Regions from separate parts of the Pseudarthrobacter sp. MDT1-56 genome, predicted to be linked through region 1. Evidence: riboswitches for the same ligand, from Rfam matches in the RefSeq annotation. Region 1 holds a riboswitch; each other region holds the start of a gene.

Region 1 (4,182 bases):
GATCACTTCCCCGTCCTTGCTCAGTGCCGTGGTCCCGTCGGGCCTCCGGCCCCCGAAGTCAGCGGCGAAGAGGTTCTCGCAGTACGCCATCTGGCTGGACCGGCACTGCGCGCCGGCATCCCGGCCAAGGCCCTGCACGTGGCCATCCGCATCGAGATGGATGACCGCGTCAAGGAGTCCCTCAAGCTGGCGGCCGAGCGTGGCATCCCGCTGCTCGAAACCGGCAGAGTCAAGTAACCTGGTCCCCCGGTACCCCAAATTTTTCAGTTCGAAGTCGCCTCCCTCGGGACATACGGAAGGCTCCGGTCACGGACGCCTGCACCAGCAGCAGCGGACTCTCGGGTTCTCCTCCTAGACGTCCTTTTGGTTCTCGGCGTTCATCGTCTTTGGGGCCCGGGGCGGCAGGTGACAGTAGAGGCCGGAGCCAGTGACGCCCGTGGACTGGGCAGTCCCGGAGATGGACAGGTCTTACTGGTCGAGTAGGTGTGCGACGAAAGCGAGTTTCGTAGGATCGACCACGCTGGGCCAGCCATTCCTTTTACCCTTAGCAGCAGCAACGGCACTCGCGAGGGCATCGCGACCGATCGCGTAGGTACGTTCCATTTGGCGGAAGAGCGCAAGCATCACGACCGCTCAGCGTTGGTTTCGCAAATCGAATACGCCCGGGGAGCTCAACCCGTTTCGCACAGCCATTCCATGGGGATCCATATCGACGACATAGTCAGGGAGCCCACTATTGTTCGAACCGGAGCCGGTGAGGACGCGGCGGCGGCCGCGACTTACCGGGGCGTCGGTGGCGAGCCGGGAGACCTTGCGGGGCCCGGGCCAGGACCGCTGGAGGCCCGGGCGACCGTACGTACCCAAAGGCCGAAAACGAGGCGCCGGAGGTCCACCAAACCTTGTTTCCGAGGGGGTCATAGATGGTGCGTCTGCCGCTTGGGAAGCACGAAGCATTCGGCGGCTGGAGGGGCAGCAGCCCTGGCTGAGATCAGATAAAGGCGGAGGGATTGACGGTCTTGCCGTTGGCCAGGACCTCAAAGTGGAGGTGGCAGCCAGTGGACGCTCCGGTCGTACCAACGCCTGCGATTTGCTGGCCCTGTGCTACGGCCTGCCCGGTCGAGATACCAATGCTGGCCAGATGGTTGTAGGTGGTTTTCAAGCCGTTGCTATGATCCACCACAATCCGGTTGCCGCCGCCGTACGGGCTCCAGCCGGCCTCGGTGACGGTCCCGGCACCGGCCGCGAATACCGTTGTCGAGCACGCGCCCGTCAGGTCAATGCCGGTGTGCAACTCACCTGCAGCTCCGGTGATGGGGCTGACCCGGAAGCCGAAAGCGGAACTGACGTTCATCGACGCGAGCGGAGCCCGCAGCCCCTTCGACACCGGTGCGGGGGCAGATTCAGGTGCCGCGGGCACTGCCGCGGCCTGCACCAGCGGAGCCGGTGCAGGCGTAGGAGCCGGCGGAGCGGGTGCCGGCTGTGAGGTCACAGCCGGGCGGTCAAAGGTCAGACCGGCACCGGCGTCCGCCGAAACGGCCACTTGGGTGGCCGGGGCTGCAGCGACCGACTGGTCCTTGCCTGCAGAGTGTGCACCGGAATCCGCATGGGCTGTAGACAGCGCGGTGAGGGCAATCATTGCCGTAACTGCTGCCGCAACGCCAAATTGCTGGCCCCGGGACCGCCTCGATGGTTCATGGATTGCAACCCGATTGGACGCCGTGGAAGGGGACGGAAGGGCACGGCGGCGGCCGTGTTCTGGCTGGGCAGGCAAAATAGTGGTCCTCTCGGCGCCGGCGAAGTTAGCTGTCGGATTCGGAAGAGTGGACTGTCCGGCCGTCCTGCGGATACGTTCAGGCACGCAGTCACAGGATCAGCTTCACCCCAAGGTGCACCATGGCGCACCGTAAATGGGTCCTCCGCCCCCGCCTTGAGAAGATAGGTTCATTGACCGCCGGCGGGGCTTGGCGAAGCGGTCGCAGACATACCGTTAGGGGTATGTTCTGCTTCAACTCTAGCGAATGGTTCGCATAAGTTACAAATTCGTTATATGCAGAACCTTGGGTGCCGGTGTGGGGGCCCGCGGTTATGGCAGGAAGCGTTGTGCCCACTGGGGGTCAGGTGGAGCCCTCCGCACAGCTCAGAGCTGGGCGGTTTCCAACCAACGTCGCAACACCAACGGAAAGTGGTGTTGATTCATGCGCAGTGCGACGCGCCGATCGAGGAAAATGGGGCCTCCGGGCTTGGTAGAGAAGAGGTCCTTGTATGTTCAGCTCATGAAAGAAGGGCACTCCAACCGGGCAGCATGCAAGATTCTTGGGATCAACCCGAACACGGGCCATCGTTGGTTGCATGGACGCAACGGGGTGGAGGGCTTGGTGCAGCAAGGCTTGGATCCGAGGCCCCGCAAGGCGCTTCCTGCGGCAGGCGGGTCCAGCCGCTATTTGTCAGAGGACGAACGGATCTACATCGCCGACCGGCTGCTGGTTCGGGCGAGTCTGCAATCCATCGCTCGTGATCTTGGCCGGTCACCGTCCACAATCAGCAGGGAGTTAGCTCGGAATCGTCCCGACTCACGCCGGTATCATCCGTTCCGCCCCAGAAAATGGCACGGAAGAGAAGGCCGAGGCCAAGGCTGGCCAAGCTTGCCGGTGATGACGAGTTGCGGCATTACGTTGTGGAGTGCCTGTCGAAACGGTGGAGCCCTCAGCAGGTCTGCCGGGCCTTGAAGGAACGGTTTCCAGGAGAAAAACATCGGCATCTGGTGCATGAAACGGTCTACCGTGCGCTGTCCCATCTGAGCATCCGCCCCGTTCCAACCGGGTCTGCCCGGCTACTGCAATCCGGTAAGTTCAGCAGGCGGCCGCGGTCCCGGACCAAGGTGAAGTCACGCCAGTACATTGCTGATGCTCTAAGGGTCTTTGACCGCCCAGCCCACATCGCTACCAGGGAAGAAGCAGGCCATTGGGAAGGTGACCTCATCATGGGGAAGGGGAACAAATCAGCGATAGTGACGCTGGTGGAACGCTCTTCGAGGCTCCTCGTCGCCTTCGTGCTCCGTCCCGGAAACAGGTCCGATAACATGCGTGACCAGCTCATTGACGCGCTCGGGGTCCTGCCGGCCACGCTGCGGAGGACCTTGACGTGGGACCGGGGCTCCGAGATGGCCAAGCACGCCGAAGTCACTGCGGCGCTGGGAACTCTCGTCTACTTCTGTGATCCGGCCAGCCCCTGGCAACGTGCTTCGAACGAGAATGCCAACGGCCTGCTCCGCCAGTACTTTCGCAGGGGTGCAGACCTCAGCACGGTAGAACAAGCTGAAGTCCGCTTCGCCGCTGATGAGATCAACGGCCGGCCGCGAGCCGTCCTCGGGTAGTATAGTGCCGCCGCTCGGTTTGCTTCCCACCAAGCCGTTGCGTCACTTCAGCCCCAGGCTTTTCCCGATGGCACCGTGGGACTCGGGCCGCTGCCCACAGCTGGGGACAATCCTCATGGGTTATCCACCGCTACGGCGACCAGGGGAGCTGCCCCAACGGCTCCCATTCCAGCTGTGGATAACCCGAATTGACCCCAAATATGGAGAGCTAAGGAGCTGGGCCTGGAGCTTTCCGGTTACGAACCTTCACTGGCCGGGCCTGCCCGGTGCGTCCGGCTAGATCTACACGCTTAGCGCTGGCAGACCGAAGAGGCCAAGGCATATTGCTGAAGCGATTAAGACGCCCGCCAGAATCCAGTTCCGGCTTGGTATGTGCTTCTTGTCGAACTCTCTCGCACGAAACACGGGTACAAATATCAGGGCCAATGCGCCGAACGCCAGCGCGATTAAGAGCAGTGTGGCGAGTAAAAACAAGACAATTCCTTGATCAGATCTACTTTGGAAGGACTTTGCCAAGCAGGCCGCCAAGGCCCCTGGTCAACCGCTCCAAACGATGCCATCCCCTGCTCCCAAAAGCTGTCAGATTGTCCCGCAGTTGCCCGCCCGCAAGCTGTCCCAGTAGCCGGTCCGCGGGCGGGCGGGCTACCCGAATCACAACGAAGCCAGAATCCGGCCCGGTCTGCACACTAGTAGATCTCCCGTAGGCCCTGTCCGATGTAGCGCACTCTGGCGGGACGCTTTCCGGCACTCTTATCCGGCAGTCATCGTCGGCGCGGTCAGGTCGGCAACGGGCAATCGAGCGATATGGT
Region 2 (6,389 bases), on a different contig from region 1:
GCCGGAACCGGCAGGCTTGCGGGCGGGCCGTTTGGGGGCGGGCTTGTCTTTCGGCACCGCCAGTTCCGGAAGGGGCGTGCCCCAGGGCAGGGCGAAGGCCGGGACGGTTTCCCCCAGCTGCACTCCATGCGGCGGGACCACCAGGACGCCGTCGGCCGCGGCCAGTCCGCGCATCATGCCCGGGCCGGTGTGCTGCGCCGGAGACGCCATGCCGTAGACGAGCCGGAAAGGCATCAGCCGGGTCCGGCCGGGGTCAGGGTCAATCATGGAGCCGCAGGGCACCTCGGTGACGGCCGGCAGGGACCGGTGCCCCAGCGCCGCCAGGAGCGGGGCCCCGATGGTTGACAGTGCCATCATGGCCGCGAGCGGGTTGCCCGGCAGCCCGATGATGAACCTGCCGTCCGGCAGTTCAGCCAGCACGGCAGGATGGCCGGGCCGCATGGCGATGCCGTCGATCAGCAACCGTCCGCCGAGTTCGGCGACGGAACGCCGCAGGTGGTCAGTGCCGGACCGGCCGGTGCCACCCGTGGTGATGACGACGTCGGCGGGCAACGGTTCGGCGCCGGAGCGCGCGGGAGGCTGCGGCACAGCAGCTGCCCCGGCTTCCGCCTGCGGGTCGGTGTCCTCGAGCGCGGTGAGCCATTCAGCGTAGCTGTCGCCGATTTTCGTTTCGCCGGCGCAGATCCCGCCGAGCATTTCCACGACGCCGGCGAGCTGGGGACCGAAGGTGTCGCGCACCTCCCCCGGCCGGGGGATCCCGGCAGTGACGACTTCCGAGCCGGTGAACACCAGCCGGACCACGGCTTTGCCCAGGACCGGAAGGTTGTCGTGCCCGGCGAGGGCCGCGAGGGCGAGGTGGGCGGGGTTGAGCACGGTGCCGCCCTTGATCAGCACGTCGCCGGCGGCGGCTTCCTCCGCGGCTTTCCTGATGTGCTCGCCGTTCCGCGGCTCGCCGGGCTTCGCGCCGCCGCCGAGCTGCAGGACCGGCAGCCCGTCCTCATCGGCGGCAATGGTGCCGCTTTCGCTCCGCAGCACGGCCTTAGCCCCGGGAGGAATCAGCCCGCCGGTGACGATCGGGCTGGCCTGGTGCGGAGCCAGCCGCTGGCCGGGTTCCGCGAGGATCCACGGTCCGCTGCCGTTGACGGCCCAGCCGTCCATGGCGGACGAGGCGTAGTGCGGCATGTCCACGAGCGCTTCCGCGTCGGCGGCGAGTTTCCGCCCCAGCGCATCGCGAAGAAGCACGGGGGCGGCGGGGATGGGCGTCGCGCAGTCGAAGGCGAGCTGCCGGGCTTCCTGCCAAGTGTGCGCGAGGTGCCGATGGGGCGCAGGCTCATCCCCCGCGGCAGCTGCACTGCCGTGAGGGGGTTCAGGTGTCATGCCCCGGAGGCTTCGTTGGCTGCGTAGTCTTTGGCCAGTTTGCGGGCAACGCCCATCGCGGCCTGCATTGAGACGGCATCCGTGGCCTGGCCGGAGCCCGAGGCCAGGCCCGCCGCGAAGCCGGCAATAAACGTGGTCAAAGGCGCGGCAGGGCGCACCACGGAGTGCGCCGCCACCCCGGCCAGGGCCAGGACTTCGTTCACGTCAACCTCGACGTCTTCCAGTTCCAGGGCCTGAAGCAGGGCACGGCACCAGTCTTCGAGTGTTTCATCCTGGGTTTTCACCGTTTGCCTCCAAAGTCGAGTTCAGCCGGGGATCCCTGGGCCTTATGCCTGGTCCATGGCTGTCGCGGTGATGGCCGTCGAAGCCGTGGCCGTCAGTCGGCCCGGTCACCCCTAACGCGGAGGCATCGTCCCAGGTATCCACATCATCCGTGGACCCCCTGGGGACGCTGACTTCCCGCACCTCCAGCCTAGCAAGAAGGGCGAATACGGAGGCATTTTCGAGCGCGCCGCGCTGCCTGGCTTCGGCTACGCTGTGTTGTAGCGCAGCCGTGCTATAAAGCCCGACCAGCGGCTGCCGGCGCCCATCAGCGGACACTGCCATCAGCCCGTCGCCCGGAGCGGCTTCCGCAGCGGCTGCCAGCAGCGTTCGGACGGCGGCATCCGCCCGGGGCATGTCGACGGCGAGGACCAGCGTCAGCGCTGCCGCGGCGGGGTGGCGGGGGTCGCGGCTGCGGTGCCGGTCCAGCGCGGCGAGTCCCGCGGCGACGGCTGCGGCGGGGCCCGCAAAGGCCGGCTCCTCCCGGCAGCTCAGCACACCCTCGGGCAGGGTTCCCGGGTCAGGCCCGACGACGGCGACCGCGGCCGCGCCGCGAGCGGCCTGCAGGGCGCGCTCCAGGAGGGTGGCGCCGTCGTGCATCAGACCGGATTTGGGCACGCCTCCCAGCCGGGACGACCTGCCCCCGGACAGAATGACAGCGTCGAATTCCACCGGCCCAGCCTAACTGGCTATAGGTCCTGCCCTGGCGCAGCGGCCGGGGCGCGCCGTGTCAGGCAGCGGATTCCGGCAGGAGGAAGGGATCCCAGGCCGGGGTCGGCTTCTCGAGCTCCTTGATTTGCCAGGTCGTGCCCTTGGGCGGCGCGGGGCTGAAGCCGAGCTTCCAGCCCATTTCCCCCGGGGTGTGGTCGCCTTTGGCGTTGTTGCACCGCAGGCAGGCAGCGACGAGGTTTTCCCAGGAATCCGCACCGCCCCTGGATTTGGGCTGGACATGATCGATGGTGTGGGCGGCTTTGCCACAGTAGGCGCAGCGGTGTCCGTCCCGGCGGAGTACCCCGCGGCGGCTCACGGCCGTCACGGTGTTGTACCGGGGCCGGATGTAGCGATTCAGGAGAATCACCGACGGCCGGCCCAGGACGTCCTGCGGACCGACGACGGGATCGTCGCCTTCCGCCACGACACTGGCCTTTCCAGTCAGCACAAGGACGAGCGCCCGGCGGAAGGTCACAACCGCCAGCGGTTCATATCCAGCATTCAGAACGAGAGTGCGCATCCGCATACCTCTTCACGGCCGCACCCGCCAGGGGCACGAGGGCCGGCTGCCCTCTGCATGGTCGGGCTATGGATCGACAAAACAAGAGTAAACATGGAGATGCCAATTCACCGAATCTTTTTTGCCCGCCCCGCTCGTGTCCGCTGAAGTTCACGTCCTGGCAACGCAAAGGACCCCCGCCGAATGGCGGGGGTCCTTTGTGTTGCTAGCTGTCGCTGTCTTAGCCGCCGACGCGGATGAAGACCGGGCCGGAGCCGACGTTGACGCTCTGCAGGGAGGTGGTTCCACCGTTCCAGCCGCCGTGGACGGCCTTGCCGTTGCCGACGTAAACAGCGATGTGGGCCACGCCCGCGCCGCCGTTCTGGTAGTAAGCGAGGTCGCCCGGCTGTGCCTCGCCGGCGCTTACGGTGCGGCCGAGGGACAGGTAACCTGCCGGCCAGCCGTGGTAGTTGATGCCCGCAGCAGCCAGCGAGTTCGTGGCGAGGGCGGTGCAGTCCTGGCCCACGCCGAGCTGGGCGTAGGCGGCAGCGGCGATCGTGGCGCCCATGCCGCTGGCGACGGCCGGAGCCTTGGTGCTGGCGGCGGTGGTGCTGGCGGCCGTGGTGGCGGTGGCGCCGACCTTGGTGCTGGCGGTCTTGGCCGTGTTGGCAGCGTTGGCCGTGTTTGCTGTGGGAGCCTCCTGGACCTTCACTACAGGCTTCGGGGCTTCGACGACGGGGGCCGGGGTGGTGGTGACGGCCGGCTTCTCGAAGGAGATCGCGATGGTCGAAGCAGCCGAGATGGTCGCCGGGGCGGCCGATTGGACTTCGAGGGTGGAAGCGGAGGTGGACTCGCGCTGAACGTTGGCCTCAGCAGCGTTGGCTGCGATTCCGCTGGTCAGGACGAGGCCGGAGGCAGCAGCGATAACTGCGGCCTGGCGACCCATGCCACCGGCGTTGTCGCCGACGGTCTTGGCAATGACGGCCAGCGAGTTGGTCTTGGTGACCTCGGCGCGGTGCCGTGCGTTTGCACGAGTAGTCATTAAGTTCTCTCTTTCGTGATCCTGGGTCCGCGCTTTTTGGGCGCGGGCTGAGGACGCTCCGGCATCTTGGGGGTACGCCGGATCGCCCCGAAATGGGTTACTTAGCGAAGGGTGTACTGCGAAGACGCGCCAAAAGCGGGAACTGCTTGCAGGTGCATGGCCTGCGGGCCGGACTCAGCAGAGATTGAGTCGGCGGGGTGAGATCCGTTCCGGGCGCCGGCAAGGGCAACGCGGAGGTTGGATTTCAGCGGGCTCGTTAGAGCCGCGCAAGCGCGGTTAAGCGCAGCATTGTGGCGTGAAGACACGAAAGTAGCCTCTCCCAATGCCTGCGAGGTGAGCTGTCGGATTCGGATGGGAGTCACCCGGCCGCGCTGCTTCCTGGGAAGCTTTGCGACTTAACCCCAAGGCCTTCTTTCGAAGGCCAAAATTGGTTCCCCCGCCCCTGCCAGACGATGTAATGCGAACGGACCTTGAGCGGTGGCAGAGCTAGGCAATCCACTCAAGAGCGCCAACTTCGGAAAAGTTGGCGTAGGTCAAACGGTACAGCAGTTGGGGCTCAATGTCACATTCAGATCACGGCGTGTCACAGGAATGCGAGAGTGTCCCATCAGCTCGGTTAGAGCCAGCCGGTCGGATCGACGACTTCGCCGTTGATCATGACCTCAAAGTGAAGGTGGCAGCCGGTGGAGGCGCCGGTGGTGCCGCTCATCGCCACGACACCGCCGCGGGTGACCTGCTGGCCCACCTTGACGCTGGCTGAGGACAAGTGGTTGTAAGTGGTCTCCAGGCCGTTTCCATGGTCGATCACCACGCGGTTTCCGCCGCCGTGGGGATGCCATCCGGTGAAGGTTACGGTGCCGCTGGCGGCCGCAAGGACAGCGGTGCCGCACTGGACGGAATAGTCCTGTCCGCGGTGGAACTCTCCGGAACCACCGGTGATGGGGCTGACGCGGTAGCCGAAGGGCGACGAGGAATTCATTTGGACCAGGGGCGCCCCGAGGCTGCCGGAGGAGGCGGCGCGGGTGATGGAGCCGGCGGACTGGGCGCTCAGCAACTGCTTGAGCTTGCCGTCCGGGTCACCCTGGGTGGTGACGGCGGTGCGGTTGAAGTCAATTTTGGCCTCGGCGGCGGTGACATCCGGCTGGACCGCGGCAGAGACGGATTCGGCGGAGGTCCCGGCGTCGGTGGCCATGACGGGGCCCGTGGCGGGGACGGTGACGGTGAGGACCAGTCCCGTGGCAGCCAGTGCAATGCCAGCTTTTTGGCCGACGCCGCTGGCCGCGGCGAAGTCAGTCACCTGACGGAATGGGCTGCGGCGGCCTCGGCGTTCATCACGGTGCGCGTCGCGTGGGCGGTCTGCCGTGACGGCGACGGCCGGACGCGGCTCCGGAGCGGGACCGTGCGCACGACGGCGGCCCCTGGCGGTCTGGATGGTCAAGAACGGTTCCTCTCTGGAGAGCCTGCGAAGTTAGCTGTCGGATTCGGGTCAGAGAGATCAAAGACCCGGTCCGCTGTGGCAAGCATCCAGGCACAGAGGCATCAAGGGACTTCCCTGCTGGAGAGTGCTTGCCGCTGACGGACTTCACCCCAAGGCTGTTGAACAGCCGGAAGTGGTTCCCCCGCCCCTGCCAGAAGGTGGTTCTGCGTCTGATCCGCTGGCAGAGCTCGGCTCGGATCAGATAACGCTTTGGTATCGGTACTACTGATCAACTATAGGGGATTAAGCCGTGCAGTAATAAATCCGTTATCGACCTGTGCACAACTCATGGGTGGTCCCACGAGTTGCCGGTGATCGGTAGTTAACCGACGGTAACAAAGACGTGGGCAGCCACCTCGGGCGGGAGCTCAAGGGCCCCTTCGATGTCCGGCACGCGCACGGAGATGTACTCCCCCACTCGTTCCAGTGCCACCAAAGCGCCGGGTCGGATGCCGCCCTCATCAAGCTGGACGAGCAGTTCCGGTTCCACCTGGATGGGCTCGGCAAGCCGGTTGATCCTGACCCTGGAATCCGGCCCGTAGCCGGCCATGGCCTCAAGCAGGTTCACCACGCCGTCGGCGTAGGGCTGGGAAGGCAAGCCGCCCAGCTCCGCGAGGCCCGGGATCGGGTTGCCGTAGGGCGAAACAGTGGGATGGTTGAGCAGTTCGAAGATCCGCCGCTCCACCCGCTCACTCATGACGTGTTCCCAGCGGCAGGCTTCCTCATGGACGTAGGCCCAATCAAGCCCGATCACGTCGGCCAACAGCCGCTCGGCCAGGCGGTGCTTGCGCATGACCTCGATGGCACGTTTCCGGCCGGTTTCCGTCAGCTCGAGGTGGCGGTCGCCGGACACAACCACCAGCCCGTCGCGTTCCATCCGGCCGATGGTCTGGGAAACGGTGGGGCCGGAGTGGCGCAGCCGTTCGGCGATGCGGGCGCGGAGGGCGACAATGTTTTCTTCT
Region 3 (6,389 bases), on a different contig from region 1:
ACCCTGGACATCATCACCTACGCAGAGCGTCTCCCCGAAGACCTCACCGACCGTCAGATCTTCGTCCTGGACCCCATGCTCGCCACCGGCGGCACGCTGCGCGAGGCCATCAAGTTCCTCTTCAAGCGCGGCGCTTCCGACGTCACCTGCATCTGCCTGCTGGCCGCCCCGGAAGGCCTGGCGAAACTCGAAGAAGAGCTCGCCGATGCCAACGTGACGATTGTGCTCGCCTCGATCGACGAGAAGCTCAACGAGAAGTCCTACATCGTGCCGGGCCTGGGCGACGCCGGCGACCGCCTCTACGGCGTGGCCGGCTAGTCCAGCCGCCCGGCGTCGGACCTGCCCTCGCGGCCGGACCCTCGCGCGGGGCCCCGGCCTACCGGAATGCCCCGCCCGGTACTAGCCTGAGCCCCATGGACTGGAAACTTGAACTTGTCTTTGTTCCGGTGTCCGATGTGGACCGCGCGAAGGATTTCTACGTCAACAAGGTGGGCTTTAATGCCGACTTCGACGAGCGGCCCATGGAGGGCATCCGATTCGTCCAGCTGACCCCGCCGGGCTCCGGCTGCTCGATCGCCATCGGCGAGGGCCTCACGGACGCCCCGCCGGGCACCGCCCCCAGCCTTCAGCTCGTGGTCAGCGACATCCAGGCCGCCCACCAGCAGCTTAGGGACAACGGCGTGGACGTCAGTGACGTCGATGTCCAGGACTGGGGGCATTTTGTCCACTTCGCCGACCCTGACGGCAACAAATGGGCGGTGCAGTACCTCCCCAACCGTCCCGCCGGCTAAGCCGGCTGGTCTGGCTGTGCCCGGGGTTTAGTACCAGTTGTTGGCGTAGTGGAAGTTCAGGGCGCCACACGGTGAGCCGTAGCGATCCTCGATGTACTCCAGTCCCCAGTTGATCTGGGTGCGGTAGTTCGTCCGGTAGTCGGCGCCCGCGCTGGCCATCTTTTCGGCCGGCAGCGACTGGACCACGCCGTAGGCGCCGCTGCTCGGGTTCGTGGCAGTGGTCTCCCAGTCCGACTCCTTGGTCCAGAGCTTCATCAGGCACTGCATCTGGCTCGGGGCCCAGCCATAGGAGCCCAGCTGGCTGGCCGCGTACGCCTGCGCGCCCGCAGGATCATTGACCGCAACGGGGGCGGGCGCAGGGGCAGGTGCCGGAGCAGGCTCGGGTGCCGGAGCAGGGGCCAGGGCTGCCGGGGCCGGCGCCACCTCGGCCGCCGGGGCTGGGGCGTCGCCGGTGGGGAGGACGGCCTGGTTCTCGACCCGGACACGTTCAAAATCAAGGTGTGTCAGCGGATCCGCCGTGGCGGCTGCCTGCTTGGAACTGTCCGCGCCGGCGTTGCGGGTGGACGTCTCGGACGCCTGGCCGGCGGCGCCGGCCCCCACGAGCACCGCGCAGGCGGCCACAATGACGGCCGCCCGGCGGCCGGCCGAGCCGGCGTTGTGGGCAAACCGGGCCAGGGCTGAAGCGGGCTTGGCTGGTTCGGCGCGGTGGCGCGAATGCTGGGAGCCCGTCGTCGGTGCGGCGCCGTCAGAGCGCGTTTGTGCCTTGGAATCAGTCATGAGTGCCTCTCAACGCCTGCGGAGTTAGCTGTCGGGTTCGGGTGAGGTCACCCGGCCGCACGGAAACTCACGTGTCGGCTTCACCCCAGGGGTGCGATGTGCAGAAATGCCCGGGAACTCTGGGTCCCCCGCCTCTGCCTGGTCCAGCGGAATCCGAGAGGCGGCAGAGCTTGGCGTGCATCCGGATATACGGCCCAGTGATGACCGCACCCTAAAAACCGTACAGGAGTTGGACGCCTATGTCACATTTCGGTAACAGGAAATCCGACGGCGGCGGGGCAGCTTGCGCATTGCCCAGCGACGGAGCGTCCTCACGCGGCGGGTGGAGCCTCCGGCAGCCGGACGGTGAACTCGGTCCGGCCGGGCACTGAGACCACGCCGACAGTCCCGCCATGGGCCGCGACAATCGACTGCACGATCGACAATCCCAGCCCGCTGGTTCCCTCGGCGGAGGCGCTTGTGGCGGGGGCCGCGGTGGTGGCGACCGCGGCGGCTGCCTCGGGCGACCGCGGCGGGTGTAGCGGACGCCGCGGGAGGGACCCCCTGCCGGCTGCCGGCGTCGTGAGGTAAACCGGATTCTTGCGGGATGCGTCCGCACGCGTGAAGCGGGCAAAGACGCGGTCCACGAACTCGGGGGCGATCCCCGGGCCGTTGTCCGTCACGGTCACCACGGCATGTCCGTCCGGGGACCGCTTCACGCCGGTCACCACCGTCGTGCCGGGGCCGGTGTGCTTGCGCGCGTTGGAGAGCAGATTCGCCAGCACCTGATGCAGCTGGGTCGCGTCACCGCGGATCACCACCGGCTCTTCCGGGAGTTCCAGATGCCAGACCCGGTCCGGGGCCATGACCTTCTCGTCGCTGACCGTCTCGATGGCCAACTGGGTGAGGTCCACCTCGCTGAGCTTGAGCGGCTGGCCCTCATCCAGCCGGGCAAGCAGAAGCAGGTCCTCCACCAGGGTGGTCATACGCTCGGACTGGCTCTGCACCCGGGCCAGGGACTTCTGGCCGTCGGGGGTGAAATGCTCGGTCATCCGCATCAGCTCGGTGTAACCGCGGATGGCGGTCAAAGGGGTGCGCAGCTCGTGCGAGGCATCCGCGACAAACTGGCGGACCTTCATCTCGCTCTTCTGCCGGGCTTCGAGGGCATTGGAGACGTTGTCCAGCATCATGTTCAGTGCGTGGCCAACACTGCCCACCTCGGTTCCCGGATGCGCTGCGGACGCCGGCACCCGCACGGCCAGTCCCACCTCTCCGGCGTCGAGCGGCAGCCGGGAGACCTGGGTCGCGACCTGGGAGAGCTGATCGAGCGGCTTCATGGTCCGGCGGATCAGCGCCGTCCCGGCCAGGCCGATGACCACCAGTCCGCCGGCGGACACGAGCACCATGGTCCACACCATGGTGGCCAGCGTGTTCTGCTTCTCTGCGAGCGGCAGGCCGGTCACGATCACGTCCCCGCCCGCCTCGGCGGCAACCAGCCGGTAGGCGCCGGCGGACAGGGTCCGGTCCACCGGCTCGAGCCACGGCGTGAGCTCCAGGAGAATCTCGTCGTCCTCGTCGGTGAGGGATTCCCGGGTGGCATCTTCGGAGAGGAAACCGGCACTGCGGACCGAATCGTCATCGATTCTCGCGTTCAGGGTGCCGATGGGCAGGCCCCGCGCCTCGAGGGGATCGGAGCGGCCGGAGCGGCCAAACTCGCGGGCACGGACCGCTGCCTGCTGCAGCTGGGTGTCGAGCTGCTTGGTCAGAAAGAAGTCCATCGAGGCATAGCTGACAATACCGACGGCGCCGCAGATCGCCACGAGCAGCGCCATGGCGACCAGGACGAGCCGGGTGCGCAGGTGCCAGGTGGACGGGTTGCGCCAATTGAACCCGGAGGGGCGGAACCCGGCGGAGCGCTCAGGCACGGATCAGTCCGCCGGTTTCAGGACGTAGCCGGCGCCGCGCACCGTGTGGATCATGGGTGGACGGCTGGCGTCGACCTTCTTGCGCAGGTAGGAGATGTAAAGCTCCACGATGTTGGCCTGCCCGCCGAAGTCGTAGTCCCAGACCCGGTCCAGGATCTGGGCCTTGCTGACGACCCGCTTCGGGTTCTCCATGAGGTAGCGCAGCAGCTCGAACTGGGTGGCCGTGAGGTGCAGTTCTTCACCCGCGCGCCGGACCTCCCTCGTGTCGACGTTCAGGACGAGGTCCCCGACGACGAGTTCGGCCGTATCCATCGCCGCCACTCCGGAACGCTGGACCAGCCGGTGCAGCCGCAGCAGCACTTCCTCCATGCTGAACGGCTTGGTCACGTAGTCATCCCCGCCCGCAGCCAGCCCGGTGATACGGTCCTGGACGGCGTCCTTGGCTGTCAGGAACAAGGCGGGCACCTCCGGCGCGAAGGCGCGGATCCTGCCCAGCAGTTCAACGCCGTCGAAGCCGGGAAGCATCACGTCGAGCACGAGCACGTCGGGGCGGAATTCTTTGGCAAGCTTCACGGCTTCGGGGCCGTCGGCGGCCACGGCAACGGACCATCCCGCCATCCGCAGCCCCATGCTCATGAGTTCGGAGAGACTGGGTTCATCGTCCACGACCAGGGCACGGATGGGGGACCCATCCGGATGGGTGAGCTGGGGGAGGTTATTGGTCATGGAGTGGGAAGTGGCCATGGGACAACTCTCCGATCTGCCGGTTGGGTGCTGCTTTGGGGATCCTGTGCGGCGCCTGTGAATCCCAGCCTAGCGAGCTGGACATCCCCGCGACCGGCCGGCGGGCCGCTTTTTTCGTCGCCCCGGGGTGACCACTCTGTGGAACGCTGGACATCCAATGCTAAGTAGGCGAACGGTTTGACCGAACCGGCTCTCAGTGAATGATTCTGGGCGCAGCGGAGATTGGTGCGAATTATCTTCGGTGAACTGGGCCAACCGGGCGCCCATTAATCAGAACGGTTGTTATTTTAATGACGAAGCAGAATTGTGATCTGCACTACAATTCCGCGTTTCGTCTCATATTGTGGACTTCTGCGTCCATTGTTACTTGCAAGTTTTCATTGTTACGTTGCACACTTCAATTGTGAACAAGAACTCAACAGCACCTGCAGCCGCAGTTTTTTGGATCAGCGCACCCGCTGGTACTGAGAAGCGCTGTTGTCGAATGCACGCCTAACTTTTACACCCCAAAGGTTTCTAGGCATTCGCCCCCAGCCCAGCGTCGGGCGCCCTCCCCAGTTTTCATTGCGGGGAAAAGTAGCATTCGAGCCGCGATGACGGCCATTCACATTGAGGTAAGCAATCCATGTCAGTTGCATCCGGATACGTCCACATCTCCGTCCGTAACGCCAGCAAGGCCGGCCAGGCCTCCGGTATCCGCCAGGGCTTCGGCGGCCGGGCCTCCTTCGCCCCTGCCGGATCCGGCAACAGCTTCCCCGCCCCGGGCTTTGCCCCGCAGGGGTATAACCCCAACTCCTACGGACAGCTCCGCGCCGTTCCGCCGACGCCCGTCACGGCCCCGACTCCTGTAATTGCTCCGGGCGACGGCAGCCCCATCCGTCCGGTGCCAAACGACAACGTGGCCCGCGGTTTCGTCCTCTACATGGGGATCGATGAGGAAACCGCCGCGGCGGCCGGCACGTCCATTGCCAAGCTTGCCCAGGAAATCCGGGCCTACGCCCAGTCGCTCGTCTCCGGCGCCGAAAGCTACGCTGCCGTCGCCGTCGCACCGGCCAGCGCCCCGGGCTCCGCGCTGGACGTGGTCCGTTCCACCTTCGGTGACCCCACGGTGGGCGCCCGCCAGCGTGCCGAGACTGCCCGCCTGCAGCAGCCGCAGGACCCGCGCCCTTCCGGTGTCCTGATCGACCTTGCCCGCCGCGAGGTGGCGCTCGACGGCGAATCGCTGAACCTTACGTTCAAGGAGTTCGAACTCCTCAACTACCTCGTTGAGAACGGCACCCGCACCGTGGGCCGCGATGAGCTGCTCGAGGGCCTGTGGCGGAACGCCGAAGAGGTGCCCAACGAGCGGACCATCGACGTGCACATCCGCCGCCTGCGCTCCAAGCTCGGGCGCCTCGCGAACACCGTGCGTACGGTTCGCGGCCAGGGCTACCGCTTCTATGAGCACCCGGAAGTTGTGGTCTGGGCCGCCCCGGAATACTCGATCTAGCTTCTGATCCACGCAAAGCGTCCGTCCCTCACCGGGGGGCGGGCGCTTTTGCTTTCTCCGTGGGCTCTGTTGTGTTTCGGGGGTGCGGCGTAGGGTTTGACCGTTGGACCGACTATTGGGAGGAAGACATGTCTGTTGCACGGATTACTACCCTGAGCGCGAACTCCAAGACCTCGTTTGATGCCGCCATCAAAGAGGGCATCGACCGGGCGAACAAGACCCTGCGCAATGTCACGGGGGCGTGGGTGAAGGAACAGAAGGTTGAAATCAGCGACGGCGCCGTCGTGGCCTGGCACGTTGTGCTGGAAGTAACCTTCGTCCTGGAAGACTGAGCGGCCGCTGGTGGGATGCGTGCTCGTGGATCAGCCGCCGCACTAGGATTGGTCCATGAGCGCGCATCACATCAAACGGCTGGTGATCATGCGGCATGCCAAATCGGACTGGCCCGGCGGCGTCGCGGATCACGACCGGCCGCTCGACGAGCGCGGCCACCGCGATGCCCCGCAGGCCGGAAAATGGCTGTTGAAGCATGGCGTGGTCCCCGACTTCATCCTCTGCTCCAGCGCCCTGCGCACGCGGCAGACGTGCACCTGGGTGTGCAGTGAACTCGGCGACAAAGCCCCGACGCCGAAACTCGAGGACGGGCTCTACGCGGCTTCGGCGAAGCGGATGCTGACAGTGATC
Region 4 (6,389 bases), on a different contig from region 1:
TCTTTCCGCGTCATATCTCCGTGGGGTAATAAAATGACGTCTGCAGTAAGTCAAAGTTCCGTCGCAGATTCGGAATCGGAAGGTCAACCGGGCCTGCTCCTCTTGAACGGTTTTTCCCTATTGCTCGCGCATAAAGAGCTTCAGCTGCCCATTCATGCCCAGCGCGTCCTGGCGTTTCTTGCAATTGCCCGCCAGGACGGTGTGAAATGTTCCCGGCAGGCGGTAATAGCTAAATTGTGGGCGGATTCCAGCGCGGATCATGGCCACGGAAGCCTCCGCACTGCGCTGTGGAGAATCCGTTCGGTGCACGGGTCCCTCATTTCTGCGGGCCGAAGCGAACTGGCGCTCGGCGACGGCGTGGTGACGGATCTCCAGTTGTGCCGGGCGCAGGCCGCCAGGCTGCTGGCACCCGGCGGGGACTTGTCGGTCGACGACACCAACAGCTCGCCGCTGACCGGGGACCTGTTGCCGGAGTGGGATGAAGACTGGCTTCTGATAGAGCGGGAACGCCTTCGCCAGGTGCAGTTGCACGCACTGGAGGCACTGGCGGTCCGGCTGCGAACCCTGGGCCGCTATCCGGAAGCAATCGATGCGGCGCTGCGGGCCAAGGCCATCGAGCCGCTCCGTGAATCCGTGCACGCCGTCCTTATCGATATCTGCCTCGATGAGGGGAACGTCGCTGCCGCCCATGAGTACCTTCGGCAATACAGTTCGTTGCTGTGGACCGAGCTGGGATTGCGGCCATCGCCGAGGCTGCTGGAGCGGGTCCGTGGCGTGTCCCGGGTTCCCCGCCAGTGAGGATCGGGCTCAGCGTCCCGGCCGGCGTTCCACCACGGCATAGGCCTTTTCGTCGAAGAATTCCCAATCCGTGATCACCATAAAGCCGAGGGCATCCACGCGGTCGTTCAGGACATGCACGTCAAAGCCGCCGTCACGGGGTTCGGCGTCCCAGGTGGACACGTGGACCTCCCCGTTTTCCAGCACCAGCAGCTCGGTGTTGACATTGAAGTCCGCCGGCGGCTGACTGCTCAGCTGGCAGATGGCGACACAGTGCCTGATGACGTCGGGACTGTCCATTTTGGGCCTCCGCTTCGGGGGAACGGTGATGGCATCATCCTATGCCCGCGGCGGGGTCCGGCGGGGCCGGCCGGACGCCGGTCACCACCGCCCGCCACTGTGCCGATGTGACACTCCGTAATCATTCCGTTACCGTTGTTAGGTGCCTGTTGTTTCCGAGACGGGCTCTCCCCAGCCGATTGCCTAACTCTGCCGCGGCTTGGGGATAACTCGCAGCAACGTCCGGCAGAGACGGGGAAACCAATTTTGACCCGCTGTTCTCCAGGGGTCTTGGGGTGAAGCCGCACGGCCCGTCATGATCGGGCCAGCGTGCGGCCGGGTGCCTCCCATCCGAATCCGACAGCTCACCTCGCAGGCATTGGGAGAGGCTTCTTCAATGACTTTTAGCAATACCCGTGCGCCCAAACGCGCCGATCTTCGCAGCAAACGCCGCGCCGCCGGTACCATCGGCCGCCAGGCCGCAGTTCTTGTAGCCGCTTCCGGAATGGTGCTCAGCGGCGCCATGGCCGCGAATGCAGCCGATGCACCGACCGAGCGGGATTCCGCACCGGCGTCGTCCGTTGACGTCCAAGGCCTGGTTTCCGCGCCGGTCATGGCGGACTCCGCCGTCCAGATCACGTTCGAGCGCCCGGCCGTTGAGACTGCTCCGGCTCCCGTGGTCGAGGCACCCAAGCCTGTCGCCGCTCCGAAGGCACCGGCAGCTAAGGCCCCGGCGGCACCCGCCCCGGCGCCTGCCCCCGCTGCCGCCGCCAAGGCGACGGTGAAGGTCCAGGCCGCACCCGCCCCCGCCGCTGCCGCCCCGGCGGCCGGTGGAGTCAACGCCACCCTGCTGGCCGTCGCGTACGGCCAGATCGGCATCACGCAGGACTGCACCGCCGTGGTGGAGAAGGCCCTGAACGCTGCCGGTATCGCGGTCGGTGACATCGGCCCGACGGCCTTCATGAAGTACGGCAAGGTCGTCGCTGATCCCCAGCCCGGCGACATCATCGTCCAGTCCGGCCACGTCGCCATCTACGCCGGCAACGGCCAGGCCATCAGCGGCGGCATGAACGGCGTCAACGCCACCATGACGCACCCGCTGTCCTGGCTGACCGCCACCGGTCCCGTGACGTTCGTCCGCGCCGGCTAGCAGCACCGCTCACAGCATGTCGAAGGCCGGTCGATCGGTTGCCTTGGGGGCAGCAGATCACCGGCCTTCAGCTTGCCCGGGGTCCGGCTCCGATGCATACCTCAGCAACACCACACCGTTGCCGAACGGACGGCTCTCCAGCAGCCTCAGTGGCGTCATCACGTCCGTCTCCTGGAAAAGGGGCGTGCCCCGTCCGACCAGGACCGGGTGCACATAGATCCGATACTCGTCGATCAGCCCGAGCCGTCTGAAAGACGCGGACAGATTGGCGCCGCCCAGCGCCAGATCACCGCCGGGCTCTTCCTTGAGCCTCGCAATGTCCTCGGCGACGACGTCGCGCACCACCTCGGTATGCCACCCGGCCGACGCCAGGGTCCTGGAGTAGACGATTTTCGGCATGTCCCGCCAGATCCCCGCGAAGTCGGCCTCCGTGGGGGTGCTTGAGGGGTCCTGGTCGGCCGTCGGCCAGTAGTCGGCCATCAGTTCATAGCTGACACGGCCGTCCAGGAAAGCGCCCATGGTCCGGAGTTCATCGTTGAAGTGGCGGTGCAGTTCATCATCCACCCGGTGCCAGCTCAGGTCCCGGTCCGGACCCTCTATGAATCCGTCCAGGGATACCTGCATCATCAGGATGACCTTGCGCATCACGGGCTCCTTTCCGAAACTGCCGGCCGGGGTTCCAGCGTACGCCGCGCCCCGCAGCTGCGGCAGGGGACGGGAAGGTCCGACGCCGGGCGGCAGCTTATTGCCGTTCCGGAGTTCACCCCGCCTGCGGCCGTGTCAAAGTGATCCTGACCGGCAGCATCTTGCCGAATGTGGCGGCTTCCGGCGCCGCAGCTGCCGGGATCCGGCTCGAGGACCTGCCTTTTACGGGCTCTCCGTTGCACGGGGCACAGCGGGAACTTCGTTTCCGTCGGCAGGAGCTAGCCGGCTGATCCAGGGTCCCGCGGGCGTGGCCCCTTGCGCTCAGGCCCTGCCGGTAGAAGAATGCAGGAAATTTGAAGCCGCGCCGCGGTTCTTTACTTTCGGAGGAAACGCATGCCCAAGAGCCTGCCTGTGGCGTCAGCCGACGTCACGCCCCCGATGATGTCCCGGGGCTGAAGCCTAGTGGAATCCTGGGGCCCCGGCCGGCACTACAGCAGCGGCCGACACACACATGAGGCGGCACAGGGATCCGGGCCGCGCCTGTTGAGCCGCTTGGGCGGGATCCGCCCGCAGTTCCTGATCGCGCTGGTTACCGTTCTTGGCCTGATCACGGCCGGGGCCGTTTACGGCACCATCCAGGGCCGGGGTCCGTCCGACGCCGGGGCCGCGCCGGCTACGTCCGCGTCAGCCCCAGCAGGTTCCGCCGGAGCAGCCGACCCGTTGTCCGCCGCCGGCTCGAGCGAGAGCGGCGGAACGCCCACGGCAGTACCCCCGACGCCGTCACCCGCCGCCGTCACGCCCGCCGCGCCCGCCATCGGGCCGGCGCTGGACGCGGAAATCAACGCCGTGATCGCGGCCTACAGCGGCTACCAGGTGGGCGTTGCCCTGATCGATGTGGCTGACGGGGCGGTGCACGAATACGGGGTCAAGACCAAGTTCGTGGCCGCGAGCACCGGGAAGATCCTCGCCGCCGCCGCCTACTACCATCTGGTGGAAACCGGCAAGGCCTCGCTGGGAACCCCGATGGGGGCATCCACCGCCGGCCAGCAGATCCGGCAAATGGTCCAGCAAAGCAACAACGAGTCGTGGGCGTTGATCCTCGCCGCCGTGGGCCACACGGGACTGACTAACTATGCCGCCTCGATCGGCATTCCCTATGACCGGACCGTGAACAGCCTGACTCCGGCGGAGATGGCACAGATTCTGTCCGAGCTGTACAGCGGCCGGCTGCTCAACGCGGTCAACACCGCCCAATTGCTGTCCTACATGCAGAAAACCAACTACGAATCACTGATCCCGGCCGCCGCACCCGCGGATGTCAGCGTCTTCCACAAGTACGGACTCCTTAACGGCTACCTGCACGACGCGAGCATCCTGGTGCAAGGGGACCGGGCGTACGTGTTCGTCGTCTACACGCTGGGCCGGGACGCGGAGGCTGCCCGCACCCGCGTCTTCCAGGAACTGACCGGCACAGTCGCCGCCGGACTCTTCTGACGACAGTGACCGTTCCCCGGTAGGACACACAACCGTACGCTGGAAAAGGAGGTGAACGACATGAAAGCAGCCCAGGGAGACCGCATCATCATCCGTGGCACCACGGTCGAGTCAGCGGACCGGCACGGGGAAATCCTGGAGGTCAAGGGGGCAGACGGGGCCCCGCCCTATCACGTCAGGTTTGACGACGGCCACGAGACCATCCTGTTCCCCGGCGGCGATTTCGTCGTCGAACGCAGCAGGGACGCCTGATCCCGCTAGAAGCTCGATGAACTGCCGGAGCCGGAGAAACTGCCGCCGCTGCTGCCGTAGCCGGTGGTGCTTCCGCCTCCGCCGCGGGCGCTGCTGACACTGCTGACTCCGCTGGTGAAGCCGGAGTTGAAAGTCGGCACGGAGAAGAAGTAATACGCGGGGTACACGGTGCCCAGGATGCTGGGTTCGTAGGTGCGCCCGTACTTGGCCTTGCTCCCGGCCTGTGCGCTCTCCATCTCCTTGCGCATGAGCCTGGCTTCCTTCTCGTCCTTGGTGTAGCCGGCAATCACGGTATCGGCGTGGTTCTTGAGCAGTTCGGAGAGGTGGGTTCGTGCGTCCCGCAGCCGGTCAAGGGCCGTCTCGGGTGTGATGGTTCCGTCCGAGAGTTCCGAGGTCCAGCGTTCAATCTCCCGGTGGCTTTCATCGCGGAAGGAGCGCAGTGCCGCGGCCGTCGCGGAGTCGCCCTCGGCGTTGCGCTTGCTGAGCATCTGTTCGATCGCGGCCAGGTCGGCGCGGAAGGGGGCCAGTTGCCGGTCCCAGGCGGGAGCCCAGGCGGAGCCCCGGTTGAGCAGTGCGTTGGTGTCGGCGATCACGTCGTCGAGGGCGTCAAGTTCGGCGGCGGCGTCGGCGTAGCTGCGGGCCAGCTTAAGGTTCGGCCGCCTGCTGAGGTCCTTGGGCGACAGCGCATGGACCTGGTTGGAGAGGCCGGTGGCGGTGTTGTATTTGGCCATGAAGGTCCGGTGCTTCTCAAGGACGGTGCTGCCGTAACGGGAGGCTTCCGGGATGGTGCCGGCGTTCAGCTCAGTGACCTGGAGATCCATGCTGACGTTGGCGTAGCTGACGTCACCGCGGGCCAGTTCCCTGCGGCTGCCGACCCGGGTCCGCCAGCGCACGATCAGCCAGGTCGCGGCGCCCGCGACGGCCGCCGCAACGCTGGTCCATGCAACGACGAGGAAGGCGGTGGACCGGTACCACGGCTGGTTGATCAGTTCCGCACCGCGCTGGATCCCGGCGATGGTGCCTTCCGTCCACTGGGCGTCGCGAAGAAGTTCCTTGGAGGCGTCCTGGATGTCCTCACGCTGTTCAAGCGAGACCTTCCGGTCCTCGCCCATGTACGTCCCCACTTGCCGGCCCACCGGGTCCACGGCGAAGATGAAGAGCCCGTCCGCCCACTTCTGACCGTCCCCGCTGATCCACTCCGGACGCTCGGACCGGGCAAAACGCAGGACCTCCTCGTTGAGGTTGTCCGACGCCGAGCCGTTATAGCTGTAAACGGCTACCTTCGTGGGCTGATAGAACTCGATCGCCTGCACCGCCGGCAGGAGGGTGTTCCGGTCCAGCACCCCCGCCCGGTCCTCCACGACAATGTCCACCGGCGTGACGGCCTGCGCCGCCGGCCCGGTCCCCACCAGCCCGATCATCACCAGAGCGAGGAGGCCCAGGACTTTCCGTACGATTCCCATTTCCCGAGCGTAGTACCTGCCGCGGGCGGCGTCGACGCACCCGCGCCGCCGGAGACCTGCCTTTCGATGGCTCAGCACCGGATCGTCGCCGGAGGCCGCCGCGCCGGCGAAACAGCAGGTCAGGGCGGAATGGGCCGAAAGACACCATGACGGTACACCCCGGGTGCTACATACTGACGGCATGAGTCCAGAGGAGAAAAAACCCGACCCGAACGCGCCCGGGCCGACGGTGCCCGAACGGGCAACACCGCCGGCAGCGGAACCCGCAGCGGAACCCGCAGCAGAACCGCGCCGGCCGGACCGCACCCTGCTTGCCATTCTGGCCGCGA

What was found. Region 1 has a riboswitch for cyclic di-AMP ahead of AC50YC_RS19715 (M23 family metallopeptidase). Riboswitches for the same ligand answer to the same signal wherever they lie in the genome.
Region 2: another riboswitch for cyclic di-AMP. It lies ahead of AC50YC_RS08565 (NlpC/P60 family protein); the one in region 1 lies ahead of AC50YC_RS19715 (M23 family metallopeptidase).
Region 3: another riboswitch for cyclic di-AMP. It lies ahead of AC50YC_RS10725 (aggregation-promoting factor C-terminal-like domain-containing protein); the one in region 1 lies ahead of AC50YC_RS19715 (M23 family metallopeptidase).
Region 4: another riboswitch for cyclic di-AMP. It lies ahead of AC50YC_RS15360 (NlpC/P60 family protein); the one in region 1 lies ahead of AC50YC_RS19715 (M23 family metallopeptidase).

Annotation. Positions count from the first base shown of each region.
Region 1 is NZ_JBWZCK010000032.1:230-4,411, reverse strand. It holds partial or broken gene AC50YC_RS19720 (23S rRNA (guanosine(2251)-2'-O)-methyltransferase RlmB) at 100-228, shown strand; gene AC50YC_RS19715 (M23 family metallopeptidase) at 989-1,351, opposite strand; cyclic di-AMP (ydaO/yuaA leader) riboswitch at 1,777-1,950, opposite strand; partial or broken gene AC50YC_RS19710 (helix-turn-helix domain-containing protein) at 2,196-2,549, shown strand; gene AC50YC_RS19705 (IS30 family transposase) at 2,603-3,373, shown strand.
Region 2 is NZ_JBWZCK010000005.1:55,605-61,993, reverse strand. It holds gene AC50YC_RS08585 (molybdopterin molybdotransferase MoeA) at 1-1,377, opposite strand, end outside; gene AC50YC_RS08580 (DUF6457 domain-containing protein) at 1,374-1,661, opposite strand; gene mobA (molybdenum cofactor guanylyltransferase) at 1,645-2,370, opposite strand; gene AC50YC_RS08570 (HNH endonuclease) at 2,429-2,929, opposite strand; gene AC50YC_RS08565 (NlpC/P60 family protein) at 3,150-3,950, opposite strand; cyclic di-AMP (ydaO/yuaA leader) riboswitch at 4,260-4,429, opposite strand; gene AC50YC_RS08560 (M23 family metallopeptidase) at 4,567-5,388, opposite strand; cyclic di-AMP (ydaO/yuaA leader) riboswitch at 5,393-5,601, opposite strand; gene AC50YC_RS08555 (iron-dependent transcriptional repressor DtxR) at 5,750-6,389, opposite strand, start outside.
Region 3 is NZ_JBWZCK010000006.1:216,531-222,919, forward strand. It holds gene upp (uracil phosphoribosyltransferase) at 1-318, shown strand, start outside; gene AC50YC_RS10720 (VOC family protein) at 414-791, shown strand; gene AC50YC_RS10725 (aggregation-promoting factor C-terminal-like domain-containing protein) at 819-1,568, opposite strand; cyclic di-AMP (ydaO/yuaA leader) riboswitch at 1,570-1,727, opposite strand; gene AC50YC_RS10730 (sensor histidine kinase) at 1,880-3,472, opposite strand; gene AC50YC_RS10735 (response regulator transcription factor) at 3,476-4,216, opposite strand; gene AC50YC_RS10740 (winged helix-turn-helix domain-containing protein) at 4,842-5,705, shown strand; gene AC50YC_RS10745 (dodecin family protein) at 5,834-6,037, shown strand; gene AC50YC_RS10750 (SixA phosphatase family protein) at 6,093-6,389, shown strand, end outside.
Region 4 is NZ_JBWZCK010000011.1:19,594-25,982, reverse strand. It holds gene AC50YC_RS15380 (hypothetical protein) at 1-14, opposite strand, end outside; gene AC50YC_RS15375 (hypothetical protein) at 118-267, opposite strand; gene AC50YC_RS15370 (AfsR/SARP family transcriptional regulator) at 304-798, shown strand; gene AC50YC_RS15365 (hypothetical protein) at 808-1,077, opposite strand; cyclic di-AMP (ydaO/yuaA leader) riboswitch at 1,279-1,449, shown strand; gene AC50YC_RS15360 (NlpC/P60 family protein) at 1,454-2,206, shown strand; gene AC50YC_RS15355 (dihydrofolate reductase family protein) at 2,264-2,851, opposite strand; gene AC50YC_RS15350 (serine hydrolase) at 3,395-4,345, shown strand; gene AC50YC_RS15345 (DUF1918 domain-containing protein) at 4,406-4,597, shown strand; gene AC50YC_RS15340 (DUF5129 domain-containing protein) at 4,603-6,060, opposite strand; gene AC50YC_RS15335 (LpqB family beta-propeller domain-containing protein) at 6,242-6,389, shown strand, end outside.